4 regions of the Streptomyces sp. NPDC019937 genome follow, and region 1 is predicted to be linked to each of the others. Evidence: riboswitches for the same ligand, from Rfam matches in the RefSeq annotation. Region 1 holds a riboswitch; each other region holds the start of a gene.
The links. A riboswitch is a leader RNA that binds a small molecule or an ion and turns the genes downstream of it on or off. The one in region 1 is predicted to bind cobalamin.

Region 1 (5,761 bases):
CACGCCCGCAGCGCCAGGCCGAACGCGGCCGTCGACTTGCCCTTCCCCACGCCCGTGTGCACGAGCACCAGCGGCCGGTTGCGGCGCTGGCGGGTGGTCAGCCCGTCGTCGGGGACGACGGTCGGTTGTCCTTGCGGCATCAGGCTGCCCTCCGTGTGTTCTGTACCGTCCGTACATCGCGGACCAGCGCGGTCACGCTGTCCGCGCGCAGTTCGTCCAGGGTGACCGGCGTGCCCCGCAGATCGCGGGCGAGCGCCCCCGCCAGGCCCAGCCGCACCGGCCCCGACTCGCAGTCGACGACCACCGAGGCGACCCCGTCGCCCGCCAGCAGCCGCGCCGCGCGGCTCGCCCGGGCCACCGGCGTGGACCCGCCGGAACCGGCCGCCTTCTTGGACTCGGTGGCCCGCCCGTCGGTCACCACGACCAGCAGCGGACGGCGCGAGGGGTCCCGCAGCCGCTCCACCCGCAGCACCTCGCGGGCCTTCAGCAGCCCCGCCGCGAGCGGGGTGCGACCGCCGGTCGGCAGCTGTTCCAGCCGGGCGGCGGCCGCGTCCACCGACGAGGTGGGCGGCAGCGCCAGCTCCGCGTCCGTCCCCCGGAAGGTGATCAGACCGACCTTGTCCCGCCGCTGGTAGGCGTCCAGCAGCAGCGACAGCACCGCGCCCTTGATCGCGCCCATGCGCTTGCGGGCGGCCATCGAGCCCGACGCGTCCACGACGAACAGCACGAGGTTGCCCTCCCGGCCCTCGCGCACCGCCTCCCGCAGATCGTCCCGGCGCACCAGCAGCCCCGGGCCGCGCCGCCCGCGGACGTGCTGATGCGGGGCGGCGGCCCGTACCGTCGCCGCCAGGTGAAGCGAGGTCAGCGTCCCCTTCGGGCGGCGCGCACCGGCGGTGCGGCCGTGCGCGGTGCGGGCCCGCGACCGCCGCCCGGCCGCGCCTTCGCCGAGCCCGGGCACGTCCAGCCGCCGGGTCCGGAACGGCTCCCCGGCGCCCACGGCCGCCCGCTCGGCGCCGCCGCCACCGGCCCCGCCGTCCTCCGCCCGGGGCTCCGGCTCCTCGGGCGCGGCGTCGGCGGACGCCTCGGGTTCGGCCGACCGCTGCTCGGGCCCGGACGGCCCGGGCGCGCCGGGCGGCGGCGCCTGCTGCCGCCCGCCGTCCTGCGGATGGCCGCCGCCGGGACCGTCGGGGCCCTCCCCGGAGCCCCCGGAGGGCCCGCCCGGCCCGTCGGGGTCGTCGGGGCCGTTATCGGGATCGTCGTCCGGACCGGAGTGGTCCGGTTCGGGGTCCGGCTCGTCGTCCTCGAACTGCCGCAGCACCTCGTCCAGCTTGTCCTCGTCCAGCCCCGGCGCGTCGAACGGCGCCCGCCGCCGCCGGTGGGGAAGCGACAGCAGCGCCGCCTGCCGTACGTCCTCGGTCCTCACGTCCGTCCGGCCCGCCCAGGCGGCCAGCGCCGTCGCCGTACGCGCCGTCACGATGTCCGCGCGCATCCCGTCCACCTCGAACGCCGCGCACACCGCCGCGATCTGCCGCAGCGCGCGGTCGCCCAGCAGGACGGAGGGCAGCAGGGCGCGGGCCGCCGCTATGCGCTCCCGCAGTTCGCCCTCCTGGCGCGCCCAGCGCCCGGCGAACCCGGCCGGGTCCTCGTCGTACGCCAGCCTCCGGCGCACCACCTCGACCCGCTCCTCGGTGTCCCGCGAGGCGGTGACCTCGACGGTGAGCCCGAAGCGGTCCAGCAGCTGCGGCCGCAGCTCGCCCTCTTCCGGGTTCATGGTGCCCACCAGCAGGAAGCGCGCGGCGTGCCGTACGGAGACGCCCTCGCGCTCCACATAGGAGGCGCCCATGGCCGCCGCGTCGAGCAGCAGGTCGATCAGGTGGTCGTGCAGCAGGTTGACCTCGTCGACGTACAGCACGCCGCGGTGCGCGTCCGCGAGCAGCCCCGGCTCGAACGCCTTGACCCCGTCCGACAGCGCCCGTTCGATGTCGAGCGACCCCACGAGGCGGTCCTCGGAGGCGCCGACCGGCAGCTCCACCATCCGCGCGGGGCGCGCGTCCCCCGGGCTCGTCTCGTGCGGCCCGTCCGGGCAGCCCGGGTCGGGCGCGGCCGGATCGCACGAGAAGCGGCACCCGGGGACGACCTCGACCGGCGGCAGCAGCGTGGACAGGGCGCGCACGGCCGTCGACTTGGCCGTGCCCTTCTCGCCGCGCACCAGCACACCGCCCACGGCGGGCGAGACGGCGTTGAGGAGCAGGGCGAGCCGCATGTCGTCCATTCCGACGACCGCGGTGAACGGGTAGGCAGCGGTGGTCATGCTCGGGTACCTCCTACGGTGCGTGCGCGGTCGGTGCGTGCGGGCTCGCGTCTCGTGCTCAAGCCGTTCCTCCCGGCGCCCCGGGCGGCACGAAGGGCAGCCCGTCCGGTACGCCGTCCTCGATGAGCCTCAGCAGCGCGTCCGTGTCCGCGTGCTCCTCGATCAGATCTCCCAGCCGGTCCAGCTGCTCCTCGCGCAGCTCCCCGAAGCGGGTGTCGGGGGCGGGCACGAACGCCCGGCCCGCCGCCTCCGCGACGCGCCGCAGGAAGGCACGGCGGAAGCCGTCGCTCTCCAGCGAGCCGTGCCAGTGCGTGCCCCACACCGCGCCCACCCGGCAGCCGTCCAGGAAGGGTTCGTCGCCCCCGGCGAGCAGTTCGGCCACCCCGTGGTGGATCTCGTAGCCCTCCACCCGCTCGCCCAGCGCCTCGCCCACCGGCCGGGCCAGGGTCTTGTCCGTGGCGAAGCGGACCCGTACGGGCAGCAGCCCGAGCCCCGCGACCGTTCCGGCCTTCGACTCGACCTCGTCCTCGATCGCGTGGCCGAGGGCCTGGAAGCCGCCGCAGATGCCGAGCACCGGCCGACCCTCGGCGGCCCGCCGCACGATCGCGTCGGCGAGACCGCGTGTCCGCAGCCACTCCAGCGCCTTCACCGTGCCCCGGGTGCCGGGCAGCACCACCAGATCGGCGTCGACCAGCTCCTCCGGGCGGTCCACGAAGCGCACGACGACGCCCGGCTCGGCGGCCAGCGCGTCCACGTCGGTGAAGTTGGACATCAGCGGTACGGCGGCCACCGCGACCCGCAGCACGTCCGCGCCGTGCGGCGGCGCGACGACGCTCTCGCGCACCGCGCCGCGCAGCGAGACCCGTAGCCCGTCCTCCTCGTCGATGCCGAGGCCGTGCGCGTACGGCAGCACCCCGACGGTCGGCCGGCCGGTGAGGTCGCGCAGCATGTCCAGACCGGGCTCCAGCAAGGTCACGTCGCCGCGGAACTTGTTCACCACATAGGCGGCGACATGGCGCTGGTCCTCCCGGGACAGCAGCGCGGTCGTGCCGAAGAACGACGCGAAGACGCCGCCGCGGTCGATGTCCCCGACCACGACGACGGGCAGCCCGGAGGCCCGGGCGAGCCCCAGGTTGACGATGTCGGTACGGCGCAGATTGATCTCGGCGGGGCTGCCCGCGCCCTCGCAGATCACCGCGTCATGGGTGCGCCGCAGCTCGCTCAGGCATGCGGTGACGGTGTCCAGCAGCCCTTCGCGCCGTTCACTGTGCAGCTTTTCCCCGGGGGACACCGCACCCGACAGCGGCTTCGCCGCGGGCCCAGACCCCCCGTAATACCCCCGCGCGCTCATCTCGCCCACCGGCTTGCCGAGCAGCACCACCTGGCTGCTGCGGTCGCTGCCCGGCTTCAGCAGGACCGGGTTCATCAGGGCGCTCGGTTCGACGCGCGCGGCGGCGGCCTGCATGGCCTGGGCCCGCCCGATCTCGGCGCCGTCCCGGGTGACGAAGGAGTTGAGCGACATGTTCTGCGCCTTGAACGGCGCGACCCGGAGCCCCTTGCGCGCCAGCCAGCGGCAGATGCCCGCCGTGACGACGCTCTTACCGGCGTCCGAGGTCGTCCCCGCGATGAGCAGTCCGCCCCCCGAGGTCATCGGGTCACCCCTTTCCTGCCTGTTGCGCAACGGCCCGCGACAGTGGCGAGCAGGGCGAGCGCCGCAACCCGCCGGGAGAGGCGGATCGCCCGCGGAATGTCGGCCACCGCCACGGGACGGCCGCCCGGATTCAGCACCGGGCGGTGCTCGACCCGGCCCCCGTACGCCAGCGTGCCGCCCAGCCGCACCCCCAGCGCGCCCGCGAACGACGCCTCCACCGGGCCCGCGTTGGGGCTCGGGTGGCGTCCGCCGTCGTGGCGCCAGGCGCGCCGCGCGCCGCGCGGGTCGGGCCCGGCGAGGGTGGCCAGGACGGCGGTGAGACGGGCGCCGGGCCAGCCCGCGGCATCGTCCAGCCGGGCCGCCGCCCAGCCGAACCGGCGGTAGCGGGCCGACCTGTGGCCCACCATGGCGTCCAGGGTGTTGACGGCCCGGAAGCCGACGAGCCCCGGCACCCCGGCCACGGCCCCCCACACCAGCGCGCCCACCACCGCGTCCGAGGTGTTCTCGGCCACCGACTCGACGACCGCCCGCGCGATCTGCTGTGCGTCCAGCGCCTGCGGATCGCGTCCGCACAGATGCGGCAGCCGCTCCCGCGCGGCGCCGACGTCGCCTGCGGCCAGCGCGTCACCGATGGCCCTGGCCTCCCGTACCAGCGAGGTGCCGCCCAGCACGGCCCAGGTGGCGGCGGCGGTCAGCGCGGCGTCGGCCGCCCGGCGGCGCCCCGCGAGGGTGCGTACGGTACGGGCCAGCAGCGCGGCACCGGCGGCCGCGCCGCCCGCGCACAGCGCGGTGTGCAGGGCCCCGGAACCGCGGTGGTCGCGCCACAGCCGCCGCTCGACGGCCGCGGCGGCGCGCCCGAACGCGGCCACCGGATGGCGGCGGCGCGGATCGCCCGTGGCGAGGTCGCCGAGGAAGCCGAGAGCGGCGCCGCACGCGTACGAGGCGTGGTCCGCGCGCATCCTCAGGCCGCCGTCACGCCTCTGCGGCGGGAACCGCCGCCGAGCACGGGAACAGGTGGGGCTGACGGCGTGGCGGTGCCGGGCATGACGGTATGTCCTCACTCAGGGTCCGCGCCCTGGCTCGACGTGACCGGCGGTGAGAGTCTCCTGGCTCCCGGATCCGCGGCTCTCCCGGTCTTCCAGCCTTCCTCGCGTACGGACGGCCGTGACCCCTTGCGGTGAGGGAAAGAGCGCTCCCCGGTGACAGTGGCGGGACCGCGCCGGATTCTCACCGGCTTCCTCTCCTGCCGCCGTTTGGCTCGGGAAGTCCACCATGGGGCGCGAATGGCCGTCAACTGGCATGTGACCTGCGATGCCGCAGTGTGCCGAGGCCCACAGCCGGTGGGAACGGCCGCGGGGCGGTGGGCGCCCATCGGCACCCACCGCCCCGCGGCCGTTTCCGTGGCCTCAGGCCACGATCAGATAGATGCCGTACGCCACCACCGCGGCGCACAGCGCGAAACAGGCGTACGCGCCGGTGCGCGCGACCGGGGACGCGCCGCCCGCGGTGGTCTGGGGCTGCGGCCGCGCCGTACGGGAGGTGCCGATGATGCCCAGGGTGAAGACCCCGACGACGCCGACCGTCACCGCGAGGCTGACGCCGAAGACCTGGCCGAGGGCCGCCCAGTCGATGTGCATGGTGTGTGCTCCCTGTCAGCTGGAGGAACGGGTCCCCGCGGCGGCGGGGGTGGGGGCGGATTCGGACGAGGCGCGCGCGGCGGACACCGCGTGCGGGGCGTCCGGGGTGTCCGTGCCGGCGGCGCCATCGGCGGCCGACGCGGTGGCCGGGGTCTTTCCGGC
Region 2 (5,761 bases), on a different contig from region 1:
CTCGACGTCGACGGAGACGGAGCCACGTGCCTCGATGGCGGCGAGGATCCCGAGGGTGCTGTCGTACAGCGACGGGTCGCCCCACACCAGGAACGCCGCGGTCTCGTCGGCCGTCATCTCGTCCCGTAGCAGGCCTTCGAAGATGTCCGCGCGACGGGCGCGCCAGTCGTGGACGGCGGTCGTGTAGTCGCCGCGCCCCATCGGGCGCCGGTCGCGGCTCGGGTCGTCCACCTCCACCACGCGGTAGGGCGCCCGCGCGTGCTCGTCCAGCATGCGGTGGCGGAGATCGGTGAGTGCGGAGGTGTCGGCCCCCTTGCCGACGATGAAGAAGACGTCGGCGCGGCCCATCGCCTTCACCGCCCCGAGCGTCAGGTAGTCGGGGTCACCCGCTCCGATGCCGATGACGAGGATCCGGCGTTGCTGCGTGGTCATGGGACGCAGTCTCGCAGGCGGGGGCCCGGCCGGCGGCTCGGTCCGCCTGGCCCGAGGAACGCGGGAGGGCCCGCGGATGGCTCCGCGGGCCCTCGTACGCCTCGGTAGGGGTCAGTTCGGGGCGGCCGCCATCGGGCGGGGCGCCTCGGCCTTCGCGGCCCGCGGGTTCAGCAGCCGCTCGGCCAACTCGCCGAAGATGAGCCCGAATCCGCCCCACAGGGTGAGCTGCATGGCGAGGGCGGACAGCCGGAACCGCCACAGCACGGTGGCGGGGAAGCCCCCCGGCACCTCGTTGACCACCGGCAGGAAGGCGTACGCCAGCCCGATCGCGACGGCGAAGGCGGCCACCGCGGCGACGGTGGCGTACCAGGTGCCGAACTTCGGGGCGAGCCGCTTGCCCAGGAGGGTGGCGCCGATCGTGAGGAGGATGCTGAGCAGCATCATCAGGAAGTACAGCGTCGTTCGTTTGCCGATGGTGTCGGCGTTGCCGACCGCGGGCGGGTTGGCCGGGTACTTCAGGAACGGCACGACGTAGACCGCGAGCAGCGCGCAGCCGGAGAGCAGCAGCGCGGTGGCCCGGGGGCTGAAACGGCCGACGCGGCCGAGGGCGAAGCAGTAGGCGAGGGCGGCGACGCCGCCGAAGGTGACCCCGTAGATCAGGACACCGGTGGCCAGGCCCGCGGTGGACTGCAGGCTACGGGAGACGAGCTCGACCTCGTGCCCGTGGGCGTGGGCCTCCTCGAAGCTGATCGCGCTGTCGACGTTCGGCTCACCGAGGAAGTACGCGGCGATCAGCGCGAGCAGGCCGGCGCCCAGGCCCGCGAACATGCCCCGGACCAGGAGATTTCTTACCGTTGCGGAGTTCATGAGTGCGTGGCGTCCCTCGCTCAGTGGCAGGGGAAGCCGAGCAGGTGGCGGGCGTCGTGCACCCACTCGTGAACGCTCTCGCCGGAGACGACAGCGGTGGCGCCCTGCTCGGCGCCGACGAAGTACAGCAGGACCAGCATCAGGATGCCGAAGAAGACCGCCCAGGGAGCTATCGCCTTGAGCGGCAGCGGGGCGGGGAGAGCGGGGGTGGCGGGTGTCGGCTGGGCGACTGGCTGCGCCATGGCAGGGCCTCCTCTGGGAGTTCGCGTCCCATCTCGGTGGTGCACAGGACGACTGCTACGGGTCTGACTCACCACCACCTCCCGCGAGGCGATGGCACACAGTGGCGCGACCGTGCCGGATTCCCACCGGCTTCCGTCTTGCCGTCGTCGATATCGCAGCGACGATACCGCGCGGCACGTGCGTGGCCAAGACCGGCCACCTGGCCTGATCGTTTCTCGGGCCGGGCATGCCGCCGTCACGCTCGGCGCGGGTCCCGCTTACCCTGATTCGGTCGTTTGTTCCTGGGCGGCGCTCTGTAACGCTATGTGATCGGGAGTACGTGATGGCCACCTCCACCGACGTGGAGACCCGCCCGGAGGGGGCCCGCAAGGGAGGTCGGCTCCGGAGCTGGCTGCTGGAGGGCCTGTCCGATATGGCCAAGCAGCAGCCCGGGCCCCATGCCCAGGTCCCGGAGGGACACAAGGGGCAGCGGTGGTGGCGGGTGATGTGCCTGACCGGTGTGGACTACTTCTCCACGCTCGGTTACCAGCCCGGTATCGCCGCTCTCGCGGCCGGGCTGCTGTCCCCCGTCGCCACCATCGTGCTGGTGGCGGTGACCCTGGCGGGGGCGCTGCCGGTGTACCGGCGGGTGGCCAAGGAGAGCCCGCATGGTGAGGGGTCGATCGCGATGCTGGAGCGGCTGCTGTCGTTCTGGCAGGGCAAGCTGTTCGTTCTGACACTGCTGGGGTTCGCGGCCACCGACTTTTTGATCACCATCACCCTCTCGGCCGCCGACGCCTCCACCCACCTGGTGGAGAACCCGCACTTCACCAGCGTTCTGCAGGGTCACGAGGTGGCCATCACGCTGGGGCTGGTCGCCCTGCTCGGCGCCGTCTTCCTCAAGGGCTTCATGGAAGCCATCGGGGTGGCGGTGGTGCTCGTGGGCGGCTATCTGGCGCTGAACGTGGTCGTCGTGATCGTCGGGCTGTGGCATGTGGCCACCGCCTCCCATGTGGTCACCGACTGGTCCCGGGCGCTGACCGAACAGCACAGCAACCCGCTGGTCATGGTCGGTCTGGCGCTGGTGGTGTTCCCCAAACTCGCACTGGGCCTGTCCGGCTTCGAGACCGGCGTGGCCGTCATGCCTCATGTGCAGGGCGACCCGGGTGACACCGAGGAGCGGCCCACCGGGCGGATCCGGGACACCAGGAAGCTGCTCACCACCGCCGCCGTGATCATGAGCGCCTTCCTGATCACCACGAGCTTCATCACCACCGTGCTCATCCCGCAGGACGAGTTCAAGGCCGGCGGCAAGGCCAACGGGCGAGCGCTGGCGTATCTCGCGCACCACTATCTGGGGTCCGTCTTCGGCAGCGTCTACGACGCCGCGACCATCGGCATCCTGTGGTTCGCGGGCGCCTCCGCCATGGCCGGACTGCTCAACCTCATGCCGCGCTATCTGCCCCGCTACGGCATGGCCCCGCACTGGGCCCGCGCGGTGCGTCCCATGGTGCTGGTCTTCACCCTGATCGCCTTCCTGGTCACCTGGATCTTCAACGCCGATGTGGACGCCCAGGGCGGCGCGTACGCCACCGGGGTGCTGGTCCTGATGACCTCCGCCGCCGTCGCCGTCACGATCGCCGCCCGCCGCGCCGGGCAGCGGGGCTGGACCGTCGGCTTCGGCGTGATCTCCGCGGTCTTCGTCTACACCACGGCGGTCAACGTCGTGGAACGCCCCGACGGCGTGAAGATCGGCGCGTGTTTCATCGCGGGCATCATCGCGGTGTCGCTGCTGTCCCGGCTCGCCCGTGCTTTCGAGCTACGGGTCACCGACATGGACCTGGACGACATGGCCCGGCGTTTCGTCCGTGACTGCGCCACCCGCCGCATACGGTTCATCGCCAACGAGCCGGACCACCGGGACGCGACCGAGTACCGCGACAAGATCCTGCAGATCCGGGCCGACAACGACATCCCGGACGAGGAGGACCTGGTCTTCGTCGAGGTCACCGTCCGCGACCCCTCCGACTTCGAATCGGCGCTGCGCGTGCACGGCGAGGTGCTGCACGGCCGCTACCGTGTCCTGACCCTCGACGGCTCCAGCATCCCCAACTCGCTGGCCGCGCTGCTGCTGCACGTCCGGGATGTGACCGGGTGCAGGCCGCACATCTACTTCGAGTGGACCGAGGGCAGCCCCTTCGCCCAGTTCCTGCGGTTCTTCCTCTTCGGCCAGGGAGAGGTCGCTCCGGTCACGCGAGAGGTGCTGCGCGAGGCCGAGCCGGACCGGGCCCGGCGGCCTCATGTTCATGTCGGCTGAGTGCCGGGGCGGAGCCCCGTGGCGAGCCGGGCGCCGTTGGGGAGGGCAGCGATGAGTGGACACCCGATGGCCGATCCCCTCCGCCGAGTCCTGACCCGGACCGGCCGGACCGCCCGGGCCCCCAAGCCGCCGCGCGAACGGACCTGGAAGGACCTGTCACCGCTGCTGCGGCTGCTGATCCTCACGCAGCTCGCCTTCAACATCGGTTTCTACGCCGTGCTGCCGTTCCTCGCCGAGCACCTCGGCACCGCGATCGGCATGGCGGGCTGGCTGGTCGGCTTCGTCCTGGGGTTGCGGACCTTCAGCCAGCAGGGCCTGTTCGTGGTCGGCGGCTGGCTGGTGGACCGGCACGGCGTGCGGCCGGTCGTACTGGCCGGGTGCGTGCTGCGGATCGCGGGGTTCGCCTGGCTGGGGTACGCGGAGTCGAGCTGGGCCGTGGTCGGCGCGGTGCTGCTGATCGGTTTCGCCGCCGCTCTGTTCTCCCCGGCGGTGGAGTCCGAGGTGGCCCGGCAGGCGGTGATCTGGGAGCGGGAGGGCCGTGGTCCCCGTACCCGGGTGCTGGCCCTGTTCAGCGCGGCGGGGCAGGCCGGGGCCTTCGTCGGGCCGCTGCTCGGCGGTCTGCTGCTGGTCGTGGACTTCCGCACCGCGTGCCTGGCCGGAGCGGGGGTCTTCGTCCTCGTCCTCGCCGGGCACGCGCGGCTGATGCCACGGCACATCCCCGGCCGGGCCCGCACCCGGGAGCGGGGCGGGGTGCGGGCGATGCTGGCGAACCGCCGCTTCCTCGCCCTGTGCTGCGCGTACGGCAGCTATCTGCTCGCCTACAACCAGCTCTACCTCGCCCTGCCGGAGGAGGTGGAGCGCGCGACGGGGTCGCAGGCTCCCCTGTCCTGGCTGTTCGCGCTGTCCTCCCTGCTGGTCGTGTGCGCCCAGCTGCCGGTGACCCGCTGGGCGGGCGACCGGCTCGATCTGCGCCGCTCGATGGCGGGCGGGCTGCTGCTCGTCGCGGCCGGTTTCGCGGTGGTGGCCGCCGCCCGCCCGGCAGGGTGGTCGGGGGCCGCGGGACTGCTGCCCGCGGCGGGGTTCGTCGTCCTGCTCACCCTGGGGCAGATGCTGGTCGTCCCGGCCGCCCGCGCCTGGGTGCCCGACCTCGCCGAGGACGGACGGCTCGGCCTCTATACCGGGGCGCTGTCGTCCGTATCCGGCCTGATCGTCCTCATCGGCAGCTCGGCCACCGGCTCCCTGCTCGACCTGGGTCTCCCCGCCGCCGTGCCCTGGCTGGTCCTCGCCGCCGTCCCGGCCCTCGCGGTGGCGGCGCTGCCCCGCCGCCGGGGACCGGCCGGGGCGGCGGACGCGTGATCAGGCGGCCCGGCCGGGCGGCTGCCAGCCCAGGACCGGGCCGAGCCTGGTGGCGATGTCGGTGAGGATCTGGACGTAGTCCTCGTGCTCGAAGGTGAACGGCAGCGCGAACGCGACCTCCTCCACCTCCCGGAAGGCGGCGTGGGAGGCGAGCCGTTCGGCGATCTCCTGCGATGTGCCGACGAGGTCGGGGGCGAACATCATGCGCGCCGGGCCCTGTGGCGTGGCGGTCCTCGGCATCCGTTTCCGGGCGTACCGCTCGTATTTCGCGCGCTGCTCCGGCGAGGCGGTGTCGGTGGGGATGACGACGAGCCCCTGGGAGACCCGGGCGCGGTCGCCGTCGGGGTGGTGGGCGCGGAAGGCGCGTATGTGGGACAGCTGGATCTCGGCGAAGTCCTCGGACTCCTCCGCCTTCACGACGCTGCTGGTGAGCAGGTTCATTCCCTGGTCGCCGGCCCAGCGGGCCGACCGCAGGCTGCCGCCGCCGTACCACATGCGGCGGCCGAGGCCCGGGGCGTGCGGCTGGACACGGTCGGAGAACACCTCGAAGCCCTCGACACCGCTGAA
Region 3 (5,761 bases), on a different contig from region 1:
CCATCGCGGAGATGGCGGCGTACTCGTCCAGCAGCTGTTCCAGCCGGGCGATGTCGCCGTAGGAGTCGGCGCGGGCCATCGGCGGTACGAGGTGGTCGACCAGGGTGGCGTGGACCCGGCGCTTGGCCTGGGTGCCCTCGCCGGGGTCGTTGACCAGGAAGGGGTAGATCAGCGGCAGGTCGCCGAGCGCGGCGTCGGGGCCGCAGGCGGCGGACAGGCCCGCGTTCTTGCCCGGCAGCCACTCCAGGTTGCCGTGCTTGCCCAGGTGCACCATGGCGTCGGCGCCGAAGCCGCCGTCGGCCCGCGGGGTCGCCATCCAGCGGTAGGCGGCCAGGTAGTGGTGCGAGGGCGGCAGATCGGGGTCGTGGTAGATGGCGATGGGGTTCTCGCCGAAGCCGCGCGGCGGCTGGATGACGACCAGGAGGTTGCCGTGGCGCAGCGCGGCGAGGACGATCTCGCCCTCGGGGTCGCGGCTGGTGTCCACGAACATCTCGCCGGGCGGCGGGCCCCAGTGCTCCTCGACCGCGTCGCGCAGCTCCCGCGGCAGGGTGGCGTACCAGCGTCGGTAGTCGGCGGCGGGGACGCGGACCGGGTTCTTGGCCAGCTGTTCCTCGGTGAGCCAGTCCTGGTCGTGGCCGCCGGCCTCGATGAGGGCGTAGATGAGTTCGTCGCCGACGCCGGAGGCGAGGCCCGGGAGCGCCCCGTCGCCCTCTTCGGGGCCGAGGTCGTAGCCTTCGGCGCGCAGCCGGCGCAGCAGGGCGACGGCGCTGGCGGGGGTGTCGAGGCCGACCGCGTTGCCGATGCGGGAGTGCTTGGTGGGGTAGGCGGACAGCACGAGCGCGAGGCGCTTGTCGGCCGCCGGTATGTGGCGGAGCCGGGCGTGCCGTACGGCGATTCCGGCGACGCGCGCGGCGCGCTCGGGGTCGGCGGCGTAGACCGGCAGGCCGTCCTCGTCGACCTCCTTGAAGGAGAACGGCACGGTGATCAGCCGCCCGTCGAACTCCGGGACGGCGACCTGGGTCGCGGCGTCCAGCGGCGACAGGCCCTCGTCGTTCTCCTCCCACGCGCTGCGCGGCGAGGTCAGGCACAGCGCCTGGAGCACGGGGACGTCGAGCGCGGCGAGCGCGCCCGCGTCCCACGCCTCGTCGTCGCCGCCCGCCGACGCCTCGGCGGGGCGGGTGCCGCCCGCGGCGAGCACGGTGGTGACGACGGCGTCGGCCGCGCCGAGCGCCTCGACCAGTTCGGGCTCGGGGGCGCGGAGGGAGGCGACGAACAGCGGCAGCGGCCGTCCTCCGGCGTCCTCGACGGCCCGGCACAGCGCCTCCACGAAGGCGGTGTTGCCGCTCATGTGGTGGGCCCGGTAGTAGAGCACGGCGATCACCGGGCCGGTGACGTCCTCGCGCGCGGTGCGCTCCAGCGGCCCCCAGGTGGGGGCGGTGGCGGGCGGTTCGAAGCCGTGGCCGGTGAGCAGCACGGTGTCGGACAGGAAGCGGGCCAGCTGGTCCAGGTTGGCGGGGCCGCCGTGCGCGAGGTAGGCGTGGGCCTCGGCGGCGATCCCCACCGGGACCGTGGACGCCTCCATGAGCTGGGCGTCGGGGGCCTGTTCACCGGTGAGGACGACGACGGGGAGGTCGCCCGCGAGCAGGGTCTCGAGGCCGTCCTCCCAGGCGCGGATGCCACCGAGCAGCCGCACGACGACGAGTTCGACGCCGTCGAGGAGGCCGGGCAGGTCGTCGAGCGGGAGCCGCGCCGGGTTGGCGAGGCGGTACGGCACCGGGCCCGTGGCCGCGCGGGCACTGAGCAGGTCGGTGTCGGACGTCGACAGCAGCAGGATCATGGCTCGGTGCCTTCCTCGGGGTCCGCGCCCCGGGCGGGTTGGAAGACGGCGGGAGTTCCTGGCTCGCACGGCAGGCTGCCGTGTTCACAGTGGCGGGACCGCACCGGATTCGCACCGGTTTCCTCCCCCAGACGCCGTCTTGTGCGTCTTTGACGCCGTCTGATGCGTCCAGCGGGCCAGACGGCCCGCCGCAGAGCATAGTAGGCGTTGCTGACCTGGCACGGGACGGTGAGGGCCGACCGGACGTCGGTATGCTCGCCGCCATGTCCCTCCCCCCGGCAACCGTCCCACCTGCGAACGAAGCGCCCGGTGAAGCGCCCTCGCGGCGGGCGCGCGGACGCGATGACGCCTGCCCCGGCGCGCTGCGGCTGCACCCGGCGGACGACGGCTCCCTGGCCCGCGTCCGGATACCCGGCGGCCTGCTGACGGCAGGTCAGGCGCTGGCGCTGGCCCGGGCGAGCGAGGAGCTGGGCGACGGCCGTCTGGACCTCACCTCGCGGGGCAATCTCCAGCTCCGCGGCCTGGAGGCGGCGTGCGGCGGCGAGCTGGCGGCCGGGCTGCGGGAAGCCGGGCTGCTTCCCTCGGACCGGTACGACCGGGTGCGCAACATCGCAGCGTCCCCGCTGAGCGGCCTCGACGGCGCCGGATACGGCGATGTCACCGTGTGGGCGCGGGAGTTGGACGCCGCGCTGTGCGCCGGGGCGTGGGAGGAGTTGTCCGGCTTGTCGGGCCGTTTCCTGTTCGCGATGGACGACGGCCGGGGCGATGTGGCCGCATTGGGCGCGGATGTGACATTGATCGCAGCGCCGGACGGCGGGGCGGTGCTGCGGGTGGGCTCCGGTGCGCCGGGGGCCGGTCTCGAGGTGCGGGGGCGGGACGCGCCGCGCGCCGCCGCGCTGGCCGCCGTGGAGTTCCTGGCCAGGGCCCGGGTGAGCGGCACCCAGGCGTGGCGGGCGCGCGAACTGCCCGCGCGACACGCGGTGACCGCCGACGGCCTGGCGGCGCGGCTCGCGGACGAGGGCGTCGAAGCCGTACGTACCGGACACGGCGGGCCGGTTGACGCGCCCGGCGCGCCGCCCGCGCCGGGCGTGGTGTCCGGGCCGGACGGGCGCCACGCCGTGTCCGTCCTGGTGCCCCTGGGCCGGGTCGGCGCGGCGCCGTGGCGGCTGCTCGCCGGGCTCGCCTCCCGGGGCGGCTCGGGCGAGCTGCGTGTGACACCCTGGCGCGGCGTGGTGCTCCCGGGGTTCACCGCGGACGGCGCGGCGGCCGCGTCGCGGGAGGTGGCCGACGCGGGGCTGGTGACCGATCCGGGCTCCCCGTGGGCCGGGGTCGGCGCGTGCACGGGACGGCCGGGCTGCGCCAAGTCCCTGGCCGATGTGCGCGCCCACGCGACGCGCGCGGTGGCGGACGCTCCCCGCTCCCCCGGCGCGCCGCCGCCGGTGCCGGTGTACTTCTCCGGCTGCGAGCGGCGCTGCGGCCACCCCGGCGGCCGCTGGGTGGACGCGCTGGCCACCTCCGGCACGGATTACCGGCTCACCGTACGCGACACGCGGGAGCCCGACGGCGCGGCCGGTGCCACCGGTGGCGGCGCGATGGACGTAACGGCAGAGCGATTGGCCGACGCCGTGGCGACGGCCCGCGGAACAGCATGATCAACGACATGATCGAGGACACAGTGTTCGACTACGAGAAGGACGGGGCGGCCATCTACCGCGCCTCCTTTGCCACCATCCGCGCCGAGGCGGACCTGGACGGCCTCCCCGCCGACGTCAGCCGGGTCGTGGTGCGGATGATCCACGCGTGCGGAATGGTCGACCTGGTCAAGGACCTCGCGTACACGCCCGAGGTGGTCGCCCGGGCCCGGGAGGCGCTGCGCGCCGGGGCGCCCGTGCTCTGCGACGCCCAGATGGTCGCCAGCGGCGTCACCCGCAGGCGGCTGCCCGCCGGCAACGACGTGGTGTGCACGCTGTCCGACCCCGCCGTACCGGAGTTGGCGCGGCGCATGGGGACGACGCGCAGCGCCGCCGCGCTGGAGCTGTGGCGGGACCGGCTGGAGGGTTCGGTCGTGGCGGTCGGCAACGCGCCCACCGCGCTGTTCCATCTGCTGGAAATGCTCGAACAGGGCGCGCCGCGCCCGGCCGCCGTCATCGGCGTGCCGGTCGGGTTCATCGGCGCCGCCGAGTCCAAGGAGGCGCTGGCCGGACATCCGTCGGCGCCCCACCATCTGGTGGTGCGCGGCCGACGCGGCGGCAGCGCCATCGCCGCGGCCGCGATCAACGCGATAGCGAGCGAGGAAGAGTGAGCGAGCAGCAGCGACAGGCGACGCCGGCGGCGAAGGGACGGCTGTACGGCGTGGGCCTCGGCCCCGGTGACCCTTCCCTGATGACGGTGCGGGCGGTGGAGGTCATCGCCGGGGCCGATGTCGTGGCGTACCACAGCGCCCGGCACGGCCGCAGCATCGCCCGCTCCATCGCCGAGCGGCATCTGCGGCCCGACCACATCGAGGAGCGGCTGGTCTACCCGGTCACCACGGAGGGCACCGACCATCCGGGCGGCTACCGGGGCGCGATGGAGGAGTTCTACGCGGAGGCGGCGGCGCGGCTCGCCGCGCACCTGGACGCGGGGCGCACGGTCGCGGTGCTGGCCGAGGGCGATCCGCTCTTCTACGGCTCGTACATGCACATGCACAAGCGGCTCGCCGACCGCTACCCCACCGAGGTGATCCCCGGCGTGACCTCGGTGAGCGCGGCGGCCGCCCGGCTCGGCGCGCCGCTGGTGGAGGGCGAGGAGGTGCTGACGGTCCTCCCGGGCACGCTGCCCGAGGAGGAGCTGACGGCGCGCCTGGCGACGGCCGACGCGGCCGCGGTCATGAAGCTCGGCCGCACCTTCCCGGCCGTGCGGCGCGCCCTGGAGCGTTCGGGGCGGCTCGCCGACGCGCGGTACGTGGAACGCGCCACGATGAGCGCGGAGCGCACCGGGCCGCTGGAGGAGGTCGACCCCTCGTCGGTGCCGTACTTCTCGGTGGCGGTGCTGCCGAGCCGTATCGGCGCCCCGGCCGCACCGGCCGCCGCCGCGTCCGGGCGCCCGGGCGAGGTCGTGGTGGTGGGCCTGGGCCCCGCCGGTCCGCTGTGGCTCACCCCCGAGGCCCGCGGTGAACTGGCCGCCGCCGAGGACCTGGTCGGCTACACCACCTACCTGGACCGGGTCCCCGTACGGCCCGGTCAGCGGCGGCACCCCTCCGACAACAAGGTCGAGGCCGAGCGCGCCGAATTCGCCCTCGACCTGGCCCGGCGCGGCCGGCGTGTCGCCGTCGTCTCCTCGGGCGACCCCGGGGTGTTCGCCATGGCCACCGCCGTTCTGGAGGCCGCGTCCGAGGAGCCGTACCGCGATGTCCCGGTGCGGGTGCTGCCCGGCATGACCGCGGCCCACGCCGCCGCCGCCCGCGCCGGTGCCCCGCTCGGCCACGACTACGCCGTCGTCTCGCTGTCGGACCGGCTCAAGCCCTGGGAGGTCATCGCCGGGCGCCTGCACGCCGCGGCCGCCGCCGACCTGGTCCTCGCCCTGTACAACCCCGGCTCCCGCAGCCGGATCTGGCAGGTCGGCAAGGCCCGCGAACTCCTCCTGGAACACCGCGCGCCGGACACCCCGGTCGTCCTGGGCCGCGACATCGGCGGCCCCGGGGAGAGCGTCCGCATCGTCCGCCTGGCCGACCTCGACCCGGCCGAGGTGGACATGCGCACGATCCTGCTGATCGGGTCCTCCCAGACCCGCACCGCCCGCCGCGGCGACGGCACCGAGATCGTCTGGACCCCCCGCCGCTACCCGGAGGTGTGACGCCCCGGCGCCGTACGGAGCCAGGCGACGGCCTCGGCGGGGGTCCGCACCACCGGGACGTCCCGCGGGGCCGGGGGGCGCTGGACGACG
Region 4 (5,761 bases), on a different contig from region 1:
GCACGAGACCGACCACCTCTACGGCTACCTCTACATCGACCGGCTCTCCAAGCGCGACCGCAAGGACGTGCTCCGGCAGATGGCCGAGGGCACCGCGCGCTACGAGACGGTGCCGAACGACTGAGGTCACCAACCGTACGGCGAAGGGCCGGACCCCGGGCGGGGTCCGGCCCTTAACGTTTGCTCCGGGATCAGAAGTCGTCGTCGAAGGAGACCGAGCCCTCCACCGCGACCTGGTAGGCCGAGGCGCGGCGCTCGAAGAAGTTGGTCAGCTCCTGGACGTCCTGCAGCTCCATGAAGGAGAACGGGTTCTCCGAGCCGAAGACCGCGGGGAAGCCGAGGCGCTTCAGGCGCTGGTCGGCCACGCACTCCAGGTACGCCCGCATCGATTCGGTGTTCATGCCCGGCAGCCCGTCGCCGCACAGGTCGTGGGCGAACTGCAGCTCCGCCTCGACGGCCTCCTTCAGCATGTCGGTGACCTGCTGCTCCAGCTCGTCGTCGAAGAGGTCGGGCTCCTCCTCGCGGACGGTGTCCACGACCGAGAACGCGAACTCCATGTGCATGGACTCGTCGCGGAACACCCAGTTGGTGCCGGTCGCCAGGCCGTGCAGCAGACCGCGCGAGCGGAACCAGTACACGTACGCGAAGGCGCCGTAGAAGAACAGCCCCTCGATGCAGGCCGCGAAGCAGATCAGGTTGAGCAGGAAGCGGCGCCGGTCGGCCTTGCTCTCCAGCCGGTCGATCTTCTCCACCGAGTCCATCCAGCGGAAGCAGAACTCCGCCTTCTCCCGGATGGAGGGGATGTTCTCCACCGCCGCGAAGGCCGCCGCCCGGTCGTCCGGGTCGGGCAGATAGGTGTCCAGCAGCGTCAGATAGAACTGGACGTGCACGGCCTCCTCGAAGAGCTGCCGCGACAGGTACAGCCGCGCCTCGGGGGAGTTGATGTGCTTGTAGAGCGTCAGCACCAGGTTGTTGGACACGATCGAGTCGCCGGTCGCGAAGAACGCCACCAGACGGCCGATCAGGTGCTGCTCCCCGGGGGAGAGCTTGGCGAGGTCGGCGACGTCCGAGTGGAGGTCGACCTCCTCCACGGTCCAGGTGTTCTTGATCGCGTCCCGGTAGCGGTCGTAGAACTGCGGGTACCGCATCGGCCGCAGGGTCAGCTCGAACCCGGGGTCCAGCAGGTTCTTGGCCTGGTCCGGCGCGGTGTTCACGGTGGTCATCTCGGATGCGGTGGGCATTACTGGCAGGCCTCGCAGGACTCGGGGTTTTCCAGGGAGCAGGCGACCGCTTCGGCCTCGGCGGGCGCCGCTTGCGCGGGGACGGTGGCCGTGGCGGCGCCCCCGCGGGCGCTCTGGGCGATCCGGGTCGCCGGGCGCGAGCGCAGGTAGTACGTCGTCTTGATGCCGCGCTTCCAGGCGTACGCGTACATCGAGCTGAGCTTGCCGATGGTCGGCGCCGCCATGAACAGGTTCAGCGACTGGCTCTGGTCGAGGTACGGCGTACGGGCCGCCGCCATGTCGATCAGGGCGCGCTGCGGAACCTCCCACGCGGTCCGGTACAGGTCCCGTACCTCCTGGGGCACCCAGGAGAAGTCCTGGACCGAGCCGTTGGCCTCGCGCAGCGCGTCACGGGTCTGGGCGTCCCAGACGCCGAGCTTCTTCAGGTCGTTCACCAGGTAGTTGTTGACCTGGAGGAACTCACCGCTGAGCGTTTCGCGCTTGAAGAGGTTGGAGACCTGCGGCTCGATGCACTCGTACACACCCGCGATGGAGGCGATGGTGGCGGTCGGCGCGATCGCCAGCAGCAGCGAGTTCCGCATGCCGGTGGTGGCCATCCGCCGCCGCAGCGCCTCCCAGCGCTCGGGCCAGGTGACCTGGGCGTCGGCGTAGTGATCCGGGTGCAGCACGCCGCGCGCGGTGCGGGTCTCGGCCCACGCCGGGTGCGGGCCGTGGCGCTCGGCGAGGTCGCAGGACGCCTCGTACGCGGCGAGCATGATGCGCTCGGAGATCCGGGTGGACAGGGCCTGCGCCTCGGGGGAGTCGAACGGCAGCCGCAGCCGGAAGAAGACGTCCTGGAGGCCCATCAGGCCGAGCCCCACCGGGCGCCAGCGGGAGTTGGAGGCCCCGGCCTCGTCGGTGGGGTAGAAGTTGATGTCCACCACGCGGTCGAGGAAGGTCACGGCGGTGCGGACGGTGCGGTCCAGCCGCTCCCAGTCCATCTGGCCGTCCTCACCGAGGTGGGCGGCGAGGTTGACCGAGCCGAGGTTGCACACGGCGGTCTCGCCGTCGTCGGTGACCTCCAGGATCTCGGTGCACAGGTTGGAGGAGTGGACGACCCGGCCCGGCTCGGCGGTCTGGTTGGCGGTGCGGTTGGCGGCGTCCTTGAACGTCATCCAGCCGTTGCCGGTCTGCGCGAGGGTGCGCATCATCCGGGCGTACAGCTGGCGCGCCGGGACCTGCTTGACCGCCCGCCCCTCGGCCTCGGCCTTGCGGTACGCGGAGTCGAACTCCTCGCCCCACAGGTCCACCAGCTCGGGCGCGTCCACCGGCGAGAGCAGCGACCAGTCGGCGTCCGCCTCGACCCGGCGCATGAACTCGTCCGGGATCCAGTGCGCGATGTTGAGGTTGTGGGTGCGGCGGGCCTCTTCGCCCGTGTTGTCCCGCAGCTCCAGGAACTCCTCGATGTCCGCGTGCCAGGTCTCCAGGTAGACGCAGGCCGCGCCCTTGCGCCGGCCGCCCTGGTTGACGGCCGCCACCGAGGCGTCGAGCGTGCGCAGGAACGGCACGATGCCGTTGGAGTGCCCGTTGGTGCCGCGGATCAGCGAACCGCGGGCGCGGATGCGGGAGTACGACAGGCCGATGCCGCCCGCGTGCTTCGACAGGCGCGCCACCTGGTGGTAGCGGTTGTAGATCGAGTCCAGCTCGTCCAGCGGCGAGTCCAGCAGATAGCAGGACGACATCTGCGGGTGCCGGGTGCCGGAGTTGAACAGCGTGGGGGAGCTGGGCAGGTACGACAGCGTGCTGGTCATCCGGTACAGCTCGGCGACGTCCGCCAGCGCCCGCTCGGTCAGGTCCTCGGCGAGGCCGCAGGCCACCCGCAGCAGGAAGTGCTGCGGGGTCTCGATCACCTGACGGGTGATCGGGTGGCGCAGCAGATAGCGGCTGTGCAGGGTGCGCAGCCCGAAGTAGCCGAAGCGGTCGTCGGCGCCGTCGGCCAGCGCCTGGTCGACCAGCGCGTCCAGCCGGGCGGCGTGGGCGGTCACGAACTCGGCGGTGGAGTCGGCGATCAGGCCCTCGCGGTGGCCCACGGCGACGGAGGCGGAGAAGGAGTCCGCGCCCTGCCCGGCCGCCTCCTCGGCGATGGCGCGGGTCAGCAGCCGCGCGGCGAGCCTGGAGTACTCCGGCTCCTCGCCGATGAGTCCGGCCGCCGCCTCGGTCGCCAGGGAGCGCAACTCCGCCTCGTCCGAACCGGGATGGCGGCCGCGCAGGGCGGCGGCCGCGACCTTGCCGGGGTCGGTGGCGGGCAGATCGGCGGTGAGCGCGGTCAGGGTCCGCAGCAGGGCGGTCCCGGGCGCGTCGGCCGCTGCCGATGAAACCGCTGCCTCTGAAACCGGATCGGCGGGCGCGATGGTCACTGAAGTGTTCTCCCTCGCTCGGCTGGGGGCCTTCGAGGGCGGTGCGCGATGGCCGCTCACGGGCATGCCGATTCCGCTCCACGGCACTCCACGCAGCGTCCATCCACCCAACCCGCGGGGCCCGGACGTATGCAGACGGCCATCGGCAGGTCATCGGACTCACGGGTACGCAAAAGCGCACACGTACACCGTTGCGGGACAGTTCCGGATTCACACCGGATTCCCCTGCGGCGACAGCGAGGACGAGCATACATCTTGTGTCGTGCTGCGCACGCGCCCCCAGATGTTGTGTCGTCAGCTGGGCGAATTCGTATAGATGTGCTAGTCACGGCGGGCTTTGGGTGCGCCGGAATCCCAGGGAAAACTAGCTTCCCGGGCCGCTCGCCCGCCATTCGTCCAGGGCACGGGCGAGTCGGTCGCGGTAGTCGGCGTAGCCGTCCTCATAGGCGCCGCGAAGCCCGCTCCGGGGTTCGACGGTACGGGACGCCGCGCGTCGGCGGGACGCGTCCCCGGGGTCGCCGAGCGACCGCCGGGCGACCGCGACCGCGCCCCGCGCGCCGACCTCCGGCTCGTCGGGGAGGGCCACCGGGCGGCCGATGACGTTCGCGAAGATCTCGGTCCAGGCGGCGGAACGCGCGCCACCGCCGCACAGCGCGAGCCGCCCCGAGAGCCCGGCCGCCTCCAGGCAGTGGCGGGCGGCGTAGGCGACGGACTCGCACACGGCCCGTACGGTGTCGGCGCGGGTGGAGGCGAGGGTGAGGCCGTCCAACCGCCCCTGGGCGGCGGGCTCCACGAACGGGGCGCGCTCCCCGGCGCCGGACAGGAAGGGCAGCGCGGTCACGCCGTTCGCGCCCGGCGGGCTCTGGCCGAGCAGGGTGTCCAGGGAGGCCGTGGTCGTCCCTGTGAGATCGAGCACCCACTCCAGGGCGGCGGTGCCGACCATCGCGGGCATCGCGCGCAGCCAGCGGTCCGGGTCGGGGGTGCACAGCCACATGCCGGCCGGATCGGCGGCCGGGTCCACCGCCACGCGATCGGTGAGCACCTGACAGGCCAGCGTGGTGCCCACGATGAGCAACCCGTCGCCCACGTCCCGCACCCCGCTGCCGATGGCGCACGCCGGAAGGTCGTACGGGCCGGAGACGACGGGCAGTCCGGGCGGCAGCCCGGTCAGCCGGGCCCCCTCCTCGTCCAGCGCGAGGACGGTGCCGGGCGCGGCGGGCGGGGGCAGCAGCCGGGCGTGATCGGCCAGTCCGCACAGCTCCAGGGCGCCCGGCACGTACGTACGGGTGGTGACGTCGAGGAACGGCAGGGAGGCGTCGGAGGCGTCCACGGTGATGACGCCGGTCAGCCGCTGGGCCACCGCGTCCACGCAGTAGCCCGCGACCGCCGCCCGCTCCAGTGTCCGCGGCTCGTGCTCGGCCAGCCAGCGCAGCAGCGGGGCGTGGCAGCCCGGGAACAACCCCGAGCCGGTGAGGGCGTGGAGGGCGGCGAGCGTGCCGTCGGACCGCCAGCGGGCGACGGTCCCGCTCGCCCGCCCGTCCAGCCAGGAGATCGGCGGACGGACCGCCCGGCCCGCCTCGTCGCGCAGCCACAGCCCGTCGCCCTGGCCGGTGAGCGCGAGCGCGGCGGGCGGGCCGGGGAGCGCCACGGCCACCTCGCGCACCACCTCGGCGACCGTGCCGAGCACATCCTCCAGATCCTGTTCGACCCGGCCGCCGGGCAGCCGGTTCAGCCGGCTGGGGCGGGCCGCGGAGGCGAGCGCGGCCCCGTCGGGGGCGAAGGCCACGGCCTTGGTGACGGAGGTGCCGACATCCACTCCGACGATCACGCGCATGGCCTGCTGCCCTCCGGAAACCTCGGAACCCCGGCACTCCATCACATGAGCGATGCTAGATTTAACACTTGAGACGTGATCAGGCAATGGCCGACGCATCGAAAGGCCCCGGATGACCGCCCGACTGCTGCTCGTACGCCACGGGGAGACCGTGTGGCACGCGGAGAACCGGTACGCCGGAACCTCGGACATCGCGCTGACCGAGCGCGGCCACCGGCAGGCGCGGGCCCTCGCCCACTGGGTGAGGGGTCGCGGGATCGACGCGGTGGCGTGCTCACCGCTCGGCCGGG

Region 2: linked by a shared signal. The riboswitch ahead of ABZ562_RS17945 (CbtB-domain containing protein) and the one ahead of ABZ562_RS23810 (cobalamin biosynthesis protein) in region 1 are both predicted to bind cobalamin.
Region 3: linked by a shared signal. The riboswitch ahead of cobN (cobaltochelatase subunit CobN) and the one ahead of ABZ562_RS23810 (cobalamin biosynthesis protein) in region 1 are both predicted to bind cobalamin.
Region 4: linked by a shared signal. The riboswitch ahead of ABZ562_RS09700 (ribonucleoside-diphosphate reductase subunit alpha) and the one ahead of ABZ562_RS23810 (cobalamin biosynthesis protein) in region 1 are both predicted to bind cobalamin.

The regions. Positions count from the first base shown of each region.
Region 1 covers NZ_JBEYAL010000024.1:8,173-13,933, reverse strand. Annotated here, with positions in the region: gene cobO (cob(I)yrinic acid a,c-diamide adenosyltransferase) at 1-140, opposite strand, end outside; gene ABZ562_RS23820 (putative cobaltochelatase) at 140-2,311, opposite strand; gene ABZ562_RS23815 (cobyric acid synthase) at 2,370-3,962, opposite strand; gene ABZ562_RS23810 (cobalamin biosynthesis protein) at 3,959-4,921, opposite strand; cobalamin riboswitch at 5,062-5,204, opposite strand; gene ABZ562_RS23805 (hypothetical protein) at 5,369-5,599, opposite strand; gene ABZ562_RS23800 (inorganic phosphate transporter) at 5,615-5,761, opposite strand, start outside.
Region 2 covers NZ_JBEYAL010000016.1:31,662-37,422, forward strand. Annotated here, with positions in the region: gene cobF (precorrin-6A synthase (deacetylating)) at 1-432, opposite strand, end outside; gene ABZ562_RS17940 (CbtA family protein) at 544-1,299, opposite strand; gene ABZ562_RS17945 (CbtB-domain containing protein) at 1,320-1,541, opposite strand; cobalamin riboswitch at 1,578-1,719, opposite strand; gene ABZ562_RS17950 (amino acid transporter) at 1,865-3,838, shown strand; gene ABZ562_RS17955 (MFS transporter) at 3,905-5,194, shown strand; gene ABZ562_RS17960 (LLM class flavin-dependent oxidoreductase) at 5,195-5,761, opposite strand, start outside.
Region 3 covers NZ_JBEYAL010000002.1:286,972-292,732, forward strand. Annotated here, with positions in the region: gene cobN (cobaltochelatase subunit CobN) at 1-1,837, opposite strand, end outside; cobalamin riboswitch at 1,867-1,991, opposite strand; gene cobG (precorrin-3B synthase) at 2,101-3,489, shown strand; gene ABZ562_RS02990 (precorrin-8X methylmutase) at 3,498-4,139, shown strand; gene ABZ562_RS02995 (precorrin-2 C(20)-methyltransferase) at 4,136-5,671, shown strand; gene ABZ562_RS03000 (cobalt-precorrin-6A reductase) at 5,656-5,761, opposite strand, start outside.
Region 4 covers NZ_JBEYAL010000008.1:3,267-9,027, forward strand. Annotated here, with positions in the region: gene def (peptide deformylase) at 1-124, shown strand, start outside; gene ABZ562_RS09695 (ribonucleotide-diphosphate reductase subunit beta) at 192-1,223, opposite strand; gene ABZ562_RS09700 (ribonucleoside-diphosphate reductase subunit alpha) at 1,241-3,637, opposite strand; cobalamin riboswitch at 3,764-3,904, opposite strand; gene ABZ562_RS09705 (FGGY-family carbohydrate kinase) at 4,002-5,471, opposite strand; gene ABZ562_RS09710 (histidine phosphatase family protein) at 5,584-5,761, shown strand, end outside.